Regions from separate parts of the Streptomyces sp. NBC_01304 genome, predicted to be linked through region 2. Evidence: riboswitches for the same ligand, from Rfam matches in the RefSeq annotation. Region 2 holds a riboswitch; the other holds the start of a gene.

Region 1 (5,582 bases), 5.2 Mb from region 2:
GTGCGCCAGGTCCAGGCCCAGGATCGTGTCGCCGGGTTGGGCGATGGCGAACAGCGCGGCCTGGTTGGCCGAGGCGCCCGAGTGCGGCTGCACATTGGCGTACTCGGCGCCGAACAGCTCCTTGACCCGGTCGATCGCGATCTGCTCGGTCACGTCCACGTGCTCGCAGCCGCCGTAGTAGCGGCGGCCCGGGTAGCCCTCGGCGTACTTGTTGGTGAGGACGGTGCCCTGCGCCTCCATGACCGCGACCGGAGCGAAGTTCTCCGAGGCGATCATCTCGAGCGTGGACTGCTGACGGTGCAGCTCGGCGTCGACCGCGGCGGCCACTTCCGGGTCGAGCTCGTGCAGCGGGGTGTTGAGAACAGACATGGGCTCGGTCCTCACTCGCCGGTCTCGGCGAACTTGGTGTACTCGTCCGCGGAGAGCAGGCCCTCCGGCTCACCGGAGATGCGCACCTTGAACAGCCAACCACCCTCGAACGGGGCGGAGTTGACCAGCGCCGGGTCGTCCACGACGTCCTGGTTGATCTCGGTGACCTCGCCGTTGACGGGGGAGTACAGGTCGCTGACCGACTTGGTGGACTCCAGCTCGCCGCAGCTCTCACCGGCCTCGACTTCGGCGCCGACCTCGGGAAGCTGCACGAAGACCACGTCGCCGAGCGCGTTCGCCGCGTGCTCCGTGATGCCGACCGTCGCCACGCCGTCCTCGGCGGGCGTCAGCCACTCGTGCTCCTTGCTGTAGCGCAGCTGCGCGGGGTTGCTCATGGCCTGAATTCTCCTGTACGCGGGGGAGTGCTGGTGGACGAGGGAAAAGTACGGAAGCTGTGGAAGGTCAGGGTCACTTCTGGCGCTTGTAGAAGGGCAGAGCGACGACCTCGTACGGCTCGTGGGTGCCGCGGATGTCGACGCCGACGCCCTTGCTGCCCGGCTCCGCGTGCGCGGCATCGACGTACGCGATGGCGATCGGCTTGCCGAGCGTCGGGGACGGGGCACCGGACGTGATCTCACCGATGACCTCGCCGTCGGCTCCGCCCATGGCAGTTACAGACATGCCCGCGCGCGGGACCCGGCGGCCCTCGGCGATCAGGCCGACGAGCTTGCGCGGCGGCGCCGTCTCGGCACGCTCGGCGGCGGCCGCGAGCGCCGCCCGCCCCACGAAGTCCTCGGAGTGCGAGGTCTTCTCGAACTTGACGACCCGGCCGAGCCCGGCGTCGAACGGCGTCAGCTCCGCCGTCAGCTCGTGCCCGTACAGCGGCATGCCCGCCTCCAGGCGCAGCGTGTCCCGGCAGGAGAGGCCGGCGGGCACCAGGCCCACGGGCGCGCCCGCCGCCATCAGCGCCTGCCACAGCTGCTCCGCGTGCGCCGGGTCGACGAACAGCTCGAAGCCGTCCTCGCCGGTGTACCCGGTGCGGGCGATCAGCGCGGGCACGCCCGCGACGGTGCCGGGCAGGCCCGCGTAGTACTTGAGGCCGTCCAGATCGGCGTCCGTGAGTGACTTCAGGATGCCGGGGGACTCGGGGCCCTGGACGGCGAGCAGCGCGTACGCGTCGCGGTCGTCGCGGACCTCGGCGTCGAAGCCCTCGACGCGGGCGGTGAGCGCGTCGAGCACGACCTGCGCGTTGGAGGCGTTGGCGACGACCATGTACTCGGTCTCGGCGAGGCGGTAGACGATCAGGTCGTCCAGGATGCCGCCGTCCTCGGCCACGATCATGGTGTAGCGGGCGCGGCCGACACCGACCGAGCCGATGTTGCCGACGAGCGCGAAGTTCAGGAAGTCCGCGGCGGCGGAGCCGATCACGGCGATCTCGCCCATGTGCGAGAGGTCGAAGAGTCCGGCCTTCGTACGGACGGCGTTGTGCTCGTCACGCTCGCTGCCGTACCGCAGCGGCATGTCCCAGCCCGCGAAATCGGTCATGGTCGCGCCCAGTGCACGATGCACGGCATCGAGGGCGGTGAGACGGGGGACAGTGCTCATAAGTGTGGCTCCCAGGGCATGACTGGCGAGGTCGATCCTCCCCATCTGTCATAAACCTGAGAGGTTCACCACGCCCGCACGTATCAAGTACGCATCTGGGGGCGCGGCTTGCACCTTGGGTGGAGCCACGGCTGCGGCCCGCTTTTCAGATCTGCCTCGCCCGCGCGGTAACTGGGCCTGAGAGATTCAAGGGAGGGACTTGCTCCTTCGGCGCCCCAGCCCGACGACGTCTGGGGGCTCTCCCGCGCGGATTCAAGCGGCCGGTATGCAGTTGGCGGGCACATCATTGCACGTCTTCGGGGGACGTAATGAGGTTGTGCCGCATTACCGGCTCTTTACACTCGTCGTCAGAGAGTTACGTGAACGGCATCGGGGAGGACGATCACGTTGCAGAGAACCAGCGCGTACGCGACCACCACCGGGGTCGCCATACCGAAGCAGGCGGGCGCGCCCGCACGAGAGGCCGTGGGCGGCGCTGGCCCTGTGGTGCGTGACCTCCGGGACAGGGCGGGACGCACCCCCCGCCGGCTCTTCTTCGCCGAGGGCGACCTGGTCGTCGTCTCCGGACTGCCCGGCAGCGGCAAGACCACCTTGATCAAGCGGGCGGTCGCCGCTCCTCGTCTCGACTCGCAGGACGCCCGGGACCGCTGGGCGGACCGCATGCCCAGGCTCCTTCCGTACGCCGTCTACCGTCCGCTGGTCCGCCTCGCCCACTTCGCCGGACTGCGCCGGGCACTGCGCTCGGGCGCGAGCGTCGTCGTGCACGACTGCGGTACGCAGACGTGGGTGCGGCGGTGGCTGGCCCGGGAGGCCGCCCGCCGGGGCAAGGGCCTGCACCTGCTGCTGCTCGACGTGGACAAGACCACCGCACTGGCCGGGATGCGCGAGCGCGGCCGGGGCGTCTCGCGTTACGCCTTCGCCCGCCACCGCAGGGCGGTCCGCCGCCTGGTGGGCGACGCCGAGCGGGGCCGGATCCCGGCGGGCTGCGCCTCGGCGGTGCTGCTCGACCGCGATGCGGTGGACACGCTGCAGGGGATCACCTTCGGCGGCTGACCGGACGCCGGTGACGTACCGGCAGCAGGCAGAAAACCAACGACAAGGGACCCCGCACCTGTCAGGTGCGGGGTCCCTGCGTTCAGCGGCTGCCGCTACTTCAGGCCCGGGATGAGCCCCGCCAGCGGGTTGGCCGGCGGCGTCAGGCCCGGGATGGCGGGCGTCGCGGCCGGCGGCATCAGGCCGGGGATGGGCAGCAGGTTGGGCAGCGCGGGCAGGCCGGCCGGCGGCTTCAGGCCGCCCAGGATCGCCGACAGGTCGATGCCGAGGTTGCCGAGGCCGACCTGGAGCACCAGGTCGATGGCGAGCTTCGGGACCAGCTGGAGGGACGCGACGAGCTTCAGGACGTCGCCGCCGGTCGCGGCCTTCACCAGGACGTCGACCTCGGTCTTGAGGGCCGCCTTCGCCTTGGCGATGGCCTCCTTCTTCTTGTCGTCGTCCGCCTTCTTGGCGGCGGCCGCCGCGTCCTTGGCCGGCTCGGCCGCGGTGTCGGCGGGCGGCATGGCGGCGGGGTCGGTGACCGGCGGCTCCGGCTCGGCGTCCTTGGTGGTGGAGAACACCTCGTCCAGGGCGGCGTACACCGCACGCTGGTCGCCGGCGTCGGCCTTGCCGGAGGAGGTGCGCGAGGCGAACTTCTCGATCGCGGAGTAGAGCTTGTCGATGCTCCGCTCGACGCGCACCGCGCGCTCGTCCTCACCGGCCCGGGCGGCGGCCACGCGGTCGGGGTCGTTGGCCGCCATGGCGGGGGCCGCGGCGAGGGCGACCGTGCCGGCGGAGAGGGACACGGAGACGGCGAGGGCGACGAGGGTTCTGCTGACCTGCATGGTGAATTCCCTTCAGGGGGTGGGGGGTTGGGGTGTTTCGGGCGTACGGAGGATCAGTGCAGGCCGGGGAAGGCCGGGGGGAACGCGGGCGGCGCGGGCGGCAGGCCCGGCCAGGCGGGAGGCGGCGTGGCCGGCAAGGAAGGCCAGGCGGGCGGTGTGGCGGGCAGGGACGGCCAGGCGGGCGTCGACGGGGGAGTGGGCGTGGCCGGCCATGCGGGCAGGGCGGGCGGCACGGTCGGCGTCTGAGGCGTCTGAGGCGTCTGAGGCGTCGTCGCGGGAGCGGTCGGAGTCGTGGGCCCGGTGGGGTCCGCCGGGTCGGGCAGCGTGGGCATCTTGTCGATGTACTCGTCGAGCCCCACCGCGCTCAGCAGGTCCGTGACGAGCTTCGGCACGGCCGCCTGGGAGATCCCGGCCGCGAGCCAGTCGCCCTCGCCCGCGGCGTTCACCAGGCGGTCGACCTCCTTCTTCAGCGCGATGCGCGCCGTGCCCGCGGGCCAGTCGCCGGGCCGCTGTCCGGGCGGCGCCTCGGCCAGCAGGCCGTCCGCCTCCGTCATGACCTGGTCGAGCTTGTCCTCGTCGACGATGTTGATGGCGGTCAGCGGCGAGTTCATGAGCTCGTCGATCGCCGCGAGCAGCGACTCCATGTCCCGCGCGGTCCGGGGCATCGAGGGACGCCCGGCCACGCTCGAGTCGCCGGTGGCGGCGGGTGCCGCAGCCATCGCCGGTGCCGTGCCCATGACGCCGAGGGCGAGCGCGCCGCACAGGGACGCGCTGACGGCGAGCGAGGCGGCGGTGCGCGGTCCCGGCGATCTCCGCGCCGATGCCGACGCCGATCTCTGCGCTCTCATCAGAGAGTCCCTTCTGAGGTTGATCTGTGATGGGGATCTGCGGTTGATATCTGCGGTTGGTACTACGCACACCCTCGAAGCGCCCACCACGCACCGCAACCGGACAGCAACTCAGCGTGTCCATTTGGGTGCACCCCGGCGCCGCCCGGGGGTGCGGCGTTAGGGTTTCGGCGCAGGCAAGGCGGTCGCGAGCAGGTGGTTGAAGAGATGGACATTCCCGGGCAGGGCGCACACGCCCATCCGTACGGCGGCTGGCCCGCCAATGAGCTGGAAGAGGTCCTCGCGGCCTCGGTGGGCGCCGGTCCCTCGGCGGGCGGCCGGCTCGTCGAGGTGCTCGGCCGCAGCCGGGTCTGGATCCCGCTGCCGAACGGCGGCTCGCAGGACAGCCCGAACCTCGACCTGCCCACCATGGACATCGGGGGAGCGGCCTACGTTCCCGTCTTCAGCTCCGAGCAGCAGTTCCGCCAGGTCGTCGGCGAGCACATGGCCTGCACCGTGGCCCCCGCCGTCGAGTTCGCCCGCGGTCTGCCCCCGCTGCTCGGCATCGCCGTGAACCCGGACGGCACCGTCGGCGTCCCGCTGCCCCCGCCCGCCGTGGCCGAGCTGTGCCGGGCCGGGCGGACCCCGCTGGACGGTCCCGCGAGCGGCGGCCGCGTACGCCTCTTCGAACCGGACTGGCAGCACGACCCGATGGACTTCCTGTCGGCGGCCGCCGAGGAGTTCGCGGCGACCGGCGTGGTCACCAGCGCCCGGCGGTGCCTCGCGAGCGTCGAGGGCGGGGAGCCGGTCATGTTCGTCGGCGTGGAGCTCTCGCAGTGGGAGGGCTCCGCCCGTAACCTCCCCATGGACGCCCTCGGCCGGGCGCTCGGCCGCACCCCGGTGG
Region 2 (5,582 bases):
CCAGGTTCCGGTCGCCGTACGCCTGGTCGATGCGGCGCACCGGCGGCCAGTACTTGTCGGCCGCGACCACTCCGGCCGGGAACACGGCCTCCTGACGCGTGTAGGCGTGCTCCCACTCGCCGCCGAGCACGGCCGCGGTGTGCGGCGCGTTGCGCAGCGGGTTGTCGTCCGCGGGCCACACGCCCGAGCCGACCTTCTCGATCTCGCCGCGAATGGCGATCATCGCCTCGCAGAAGCGGTCCAGCTCGATCAGGTCCTCGCTCTCGGTCGGCTCGATCATCAGCGTCCCGGCCACCGGGAAGGACATGGTCGGCGCGTGGAAGCCGTAGTCGATGAGCCGCTTGGCGATGTCGTCGACGGTGACGCCGGTCGCCTTGGTGAGCGGCCGCAGATCGATGATGCTCTCGTGCGCGACGAGCCCGCCGGGCCCGGTGTAGAGCACCGGGTAGTGCGGCTCGAGCCGCTTGGCGATGTAGTTGGCACCGAGCACGGCGACCTGGGTGGCGCGCTTGAGCCCCTCACCACCCATGAGACGTACGTACGCCCACGAGATCGGCAGGATTCCCGCCGAGCCCCACGGAGCCGCGGAGATCGGCCCGACACCCGTCTCCGGGCCGGCGGCGGGCTGCAGCGGGTGGTTGGGCAGGTACGGCGCCAGGTGCTCGCGCACACCGACCGGACCGACACCGGGACCGCCGCCGCCGTGCGGGATGCAGAAGGTCTTGTGCAGGTTCAGATGCGAGACGTCGCCGCCGAAGTGCCCCGGCTTGGCAAGTCCCACAAGGGCGTTGAGGTTGGCGCCGTCCACGTAGACCTGACCGCCGGCCTCGTGCACCTGGGCGCAGATGTCGGCGACGTGCTCCTCGAACACACCGTGCGTCGAGGGGTACGTGATCATCAGCACGGCCAGCTCGTCGCGGTGCTTCTCGATCTTGGCGCGCAGGTCGTCGTAGGAGATCTCGCCGTCGTCGGCGGTCTTGACCACGACGACCTTCATGCCGGCCATCACGGCGCTCGCGGCGTTGGTGCCGTGCGCGGAGGACGGGATGAGGCAGATGGTGCGCTGGGTGTCGCCGTTGGCCCGGTGGTAGCCGCGTACGGCGAGCAGACCGGCGAGCTCGCCCTGCGAGCCGGCGTTGGGCTGCAGCGACACCTTGTCGTACCCGGTGACCGTCGCGAGCTGCTCCTCCAGCTCACGGATGAGCGTGAGGTAGCCCTGGGCCTGGTCGGCGGGCGCGAAGGGGTGCAGGCCGCCGAACTCGGGCCAGGTGACGGCCTCCATCTCGGTGGTGGCGTTGAGCTTCATCGTGCAGGAGCCGAGCGGGATCATGCCCCGGTCGAGCGCGTAGTCACGGTCGGAGAGGCGCCGCAGGTAGCGCAGCATCGCGGTCTCGGAGCGGTACTGGTGGAAGACCGGGTGCGTCAGGAACTCGTCGCCGCGCAGCAGGCCCTCGGGCAGCGTCTCGTCGGTGCTCGCGTCGAGCGCCTCGATGTCGGCCTCGGTCCCGAAGGCGGCCCAGACTGCGGCCAGTTGGGTACGCGTGGTGGTCTCGTCACAGGAGACAGAGACGTGGTCGGCGTCGATCAGGTGCAGGTTGACCCCGCCCTCACGGGCGGCGGCGACGACCTCGGCGGCCCGCTCCGGCACCCGGGCGGTCAGGGTGTCGAAGTAGTTGCCGTGCACGATCTCGACGCCACCGGCCTTGAGCCCCTCGGCGAGGATCGCGGCGTAACGGTGGGTGCGGCGCGCGATGTCCTTGAGGCCCTCGGGCCCGTGGTACACGGCGTACATGCCGGCCATGACGGCGAGCAGCACCTGGGCGGTACAGATGTTGCTGGTGGCCTTCTCCCGGCGGATGTGCTGCTCGCGGGTCTGCAGCGCCAGGCGGTACGCCTTGTTGCCGTCGGCGTCGACGGAGACCCCGACGAGGCGCCCCGGCAGGCTGCGCGCGAACTTCTCACGGACGGCCATGTAACCGGCGTGCGGTCCACCGAAGCCCATCGGCACACCGAAGCGCTGCGAGGTACCGACGGCGATGTCCGCGCCGAGCTCGCCGGGCGAGGTGAGCAGGGTCAGCGCGAGCAGATCGGCGGAGACGGTGACGATCGCACCGAGCTCGTGGGCCTGCTCGATGAGGGGCTTCAGATCGCGCACGGCGCCCGAGGCACCGGGGTACTGCAGCAGCACGCCGAAGACGCCGCGCTCGGCGATCTCGGTCGGAATGCCGGCGGACAGGTCCGCGACGACGACCTCGACGCCGGTCGGCTCGGCACGCGTCTCGATCACGGCGATGGTCTGCGGCAGGGCGTCGGCGTCGATCAGGAAGACACCGCCCTTGACCTTGCCGACGCGGCGGGCGAGCGCCATGGCCTCGGCGGCCGCGGTGCCCTCGTCGAGCAGCGAGGCACCCGAGGTGGGCAGCCCAGTCAGGTCGGCGACCACGGTCTGGAAGTTGAGCAGCGCCTCGAGGCGGCCCTGCGAGATCTCCGGCTGGTACGGCGTGTAGGCCGTGTACCAGGCCGGGTTCTCCATGACGTTGCGCAGGATCACCGGCGGCGTGAAGGTGCCGTAGTAACCGAGGCCGATCATCGGGGCCAGGACCTGGTTGCGGTCCGCGAACGCGCGCAGCTCGGCGAGGACTTCGGCCTCGGTGCGCTCCGCGGGCAGTCCGAGGGCCTCGGCGCTCTTGATCACATCCGGGACCGCGGCCGCGGTCAGCTCGTCGAGCGAGCCGTACCCGACCTGGGCGAGCATCTTGGCGCGCGCCTCGGCATCGGGGCCGATGTGGCGCTGCTCGAAGGGGATGCCACGCTCCAGCTGGGCGAGCGGAATGCGGTTGGCGGTCATGAGTGAGGCCTCCTGGTCGATGCGACCTGCGAGGGGTACCACGGCGCGGGTACCCGGACGGCCTCCCCCTCTGTCATCTCAACCTGAGAGTTTCGCCGGCCCGCCAGGCAAAACCAGGCATGCCGACTTGCACCGTCGGTGAGGAGGGGATTCGAACATTCCGCCCGATGCCCGCCCTGCTTTCCAGAGTGACCTCGCCCGCGCGGTACAGGGGCCTGAGAGATTCCGGGGAGGAGTTGCTCCTTCGGCGCCCCCGGTGATGGCCGGGGAACTCTCCCGCACGGGGTCAGCAGCTGCGAGCCAGCCTACCGTGTGCCCACCTACCTGCGAGGACCACCCGGACAGCGGATCAACCTTCGAGTGGCCGTCACCCAGAATGTGCTCTTTTGTAGGGGATACGGATGGTGTGACGTGTTGGAGGGACCGTGCAGACCGATATCGATCCCCGCAGCTTGATCGGACGCAAGGCGTACGACCGCAAGGGCACCAAACTCGGCACGGTCGACGAGGTCTACCTCGACGATGCCACCGGCACCCCGGAGTGGGCGGCGATACGCACGGGCCTGTTCAGCAGGGACGCCTTTGTCCCCCTGGAGCCCAGCGAACTGGTCGAGGGAACACTGCGTGTCCCGTTCGAACGCGCCCTCATCAAGGACGCCCCCGACTTCGGCGTCGGCCGCCACCTCTCCCCCGAGCAGGAACTGCAGCTCTACCACCACTACGGCCTCGACGTCGCCGCCCCCGCCGAGACCCCGCCGGACCGCGACTTCGGGCGCATCGCCGGCTCCGAGGAAGCCTGACTCCCCGCTCACACGCCCGCGAGGGGGCTGCTGGGGACTCACCCCCGCAACGCCCACCCCGGCGCCGCACGCCGTCGAAGGTCAAGCCCCGGTACGCGCCTTCTCGACCACGTCCGGCACGGCGACCAACGGCAGCGGCTCGGCCGGCTCCAGCTCAGGATCATCGGTCCTGAAGGTCCGCACCCGCCCGGGCACCGACCCCGGCGTCTCGAACCGCACCGTGACCCGCCCCAGCCCGCTTCCCTGCACCCACCCGTGCCCGAACTCGCCGTGCCGCACATCGTGCCCGGCATGCCAGCGCCGCTCCGCGGGACCCGCCTCCGGCTCAGCGGAGCCCTTCCCCACGTCGTCCCGCTGCGTGTCCTCGGCCGACGTCCCACCCCCGCGCATCCCGTTCTCCTCGTCCCCCTGGACCATGAGCCCGGACTGCACCTGAGCCTGCGCGAACAGATCCTCCTGGGTGTAGTCCGCGAGCCCGCTGACCCCGACCCCGAGCAGCCGCACCCCGCCCGTGGTGTCCACTGACTCCAGGAGCCGAGCCGCCGCCTCCCGCACCACGGCAGGGTCGTCCGTCGGCCCGCGCAGCGTCTCCGACCGGGTCAGCGTCGAGAAGTCGTACCGCCTGACCTTCAGCACCACGGTCCGCCCGGACCGCTCCGCGGCCCGCAACCGCTGCACACACCGCTCCGCGAGCCGCGCCACCTCGAGCCTGACCCGCACCCGGTCGTGGATGTCCACGTCGAAGGTGTCCTCGACCGAGACGGACTTGGTGTCCCGCTCGGCCACCACGGGCCGCTCGTCGTGCGCCAGCGCCATCGCGTACAGATGCCCGCCGTGCGCCTTCCCGAGCAGCCGTACGAGCTCGTCCTGGCCCGCCCCGGCGATCTCCTCGATCGTCGTGATCCCGGCCCGCCGCAGATGGTCCCCGGTCGCAGGACCGACGCCCGGCAGCGTACGCACCGACATCGGCCCGAGCAGTGCCCGCTCGGTGCCCGGCTCGATCAGCCGCAGCCCGTCGGGCTTGGCCTCCTCCGAAGCGATCTTCGCCAGCATCTTGGACGCGGCAAGTCCGACCGACCCGGTCAACCCCGTCACGACCCGTATGTCCGCCCGCAGCCGCTCCCCCACCGCCCGCGCCGAGGCCTCGTCCCAGGCCACGTCCCCGGCCTCCAGGTCGACGAAGGCCTCATCCAGACTCAGCGGCTCGACCAGCGGCGACAGCTCCCGCAGCAACGTCATGACCTGCTCACTGATCTCGCGGTACAGCCCGAAGCGCGGCACCAGATAGGCGGCATTCGGTGCCAGCCGCCGCGCCTGCCCCATGGGCATCGCCGAATGCACCCCGAACCGACGCGCTTCGTACGAGGCCGTCGCGACCACCCCACGCGGCCCGAGCCCACCCACGACCACGGCTTTTCCGCGCAGGCTGGGCTTGGCTGCCTGCTCCGCGGAGGCGAAGAAGGCATCCATGTCCAGATGCAGAATCGTGGGCGCCGATCTCACAAGACCGATGCTGCCCTACGCCACTGACAATGCCGCCGCTCGCGCGCTCACCCGGCGCGGTTGCGCCGCCGCGCCAGCTCGTCGGCGGGGTTGTGGCCGACCAGCGTCTCCCCGGTGTCCACACGCTCGCCATGGAGCTGCGACAGGGCCGCTTCCACGTCCCGCCACACCACGCCCACCGCGATCCCGAAGATCCCCTGACCGCCCTGGAGCAGGTCGACGACCTCGTCGGGCGAGGTGCACTCGTACACGGTCGCGCCGTCGCTCATGAGCGTCAGCCGCTCCAGGTCGGCGAATCCGCGGTCCCGGAGGTGCTGGACCGTGGTGCGGATGTTCTGGAGCGACACCCCGGTGTCCAGGAACCGCTTCACGATCTTCAGAACGACCACGTCGCGGAAGCTGTAGAGCCGCTGGCTCCCCGACCCGTACGC

The links. A riboswitch is a leader RNA that binds a small molecule or an ion and turns the genes downstream of it on or off. The one in region 2 is predicted to bind glycine.
Region 1: it holds a riboswitch for glycine, as region 2 does, so the genes downstream of both, gcvT (glycine cleavage system aminomethyltransferase GcvT) here and gcvP (aminomethyl-transferring glycine dehydrogenase) in region 2, are expected to answer to the same signal.

What each region holds. Positions count from the first base shown of each region.
Region 1 covers NZ_CP109055.1:3,846,738-3,852,319, reverse strand. The annotation lists gene glyA (serine hydroxymethyltransferase) at 1-369, opposite strand, end outside; gene gcvH (glycine cleavage system protein GcvH) at 381-764, opposite strand; gene gcvT (glycine cleavage system aminomethyltransferase GcvT) at 838-1,974, opposite strand; glycine riboswitch at 2,010-2,129, opposite strand; glycine riboswitch at 2,130-2,229, opposite strand; gene OG430_RS16670 (AAA family ATPase) at 2,356-3,027, shown strand; gene OG430_RS16665 (hypothetical protein) at 3,123-3,851, opposite strand; gene OG430_RS16660 (hypothetical protein) at 3,905-4,699, opposite strand; gene OG430_RS16655 (enhanced serine sensitivity protein SseB) at 4,907-5,582, shown strand, end outside.
Region 2 covers NZ_CP109055.1:9,064,624-9,070,205, reverse strand. The annotation lists gene gcvP (aminomethyl-transferring glycine dehydrogenase) at 1-2,848, opposite strand, end outside; glycine riboswitch at 2,909-3,041, opposite strand; glycine riboswitch at 3,042-3,137, opposite strand; gene OG430_RS40330 (PRC-barrel domain-containing protein) at 3,274-3,648, shown strand; gene OG430_RS40325 (DNA polymerase IV) at 3,730-5,151, opposite strand; gene OG430_RS40320 (MerR family transcriptional regulator) at 5,199-5,582, opposite strand, start outside.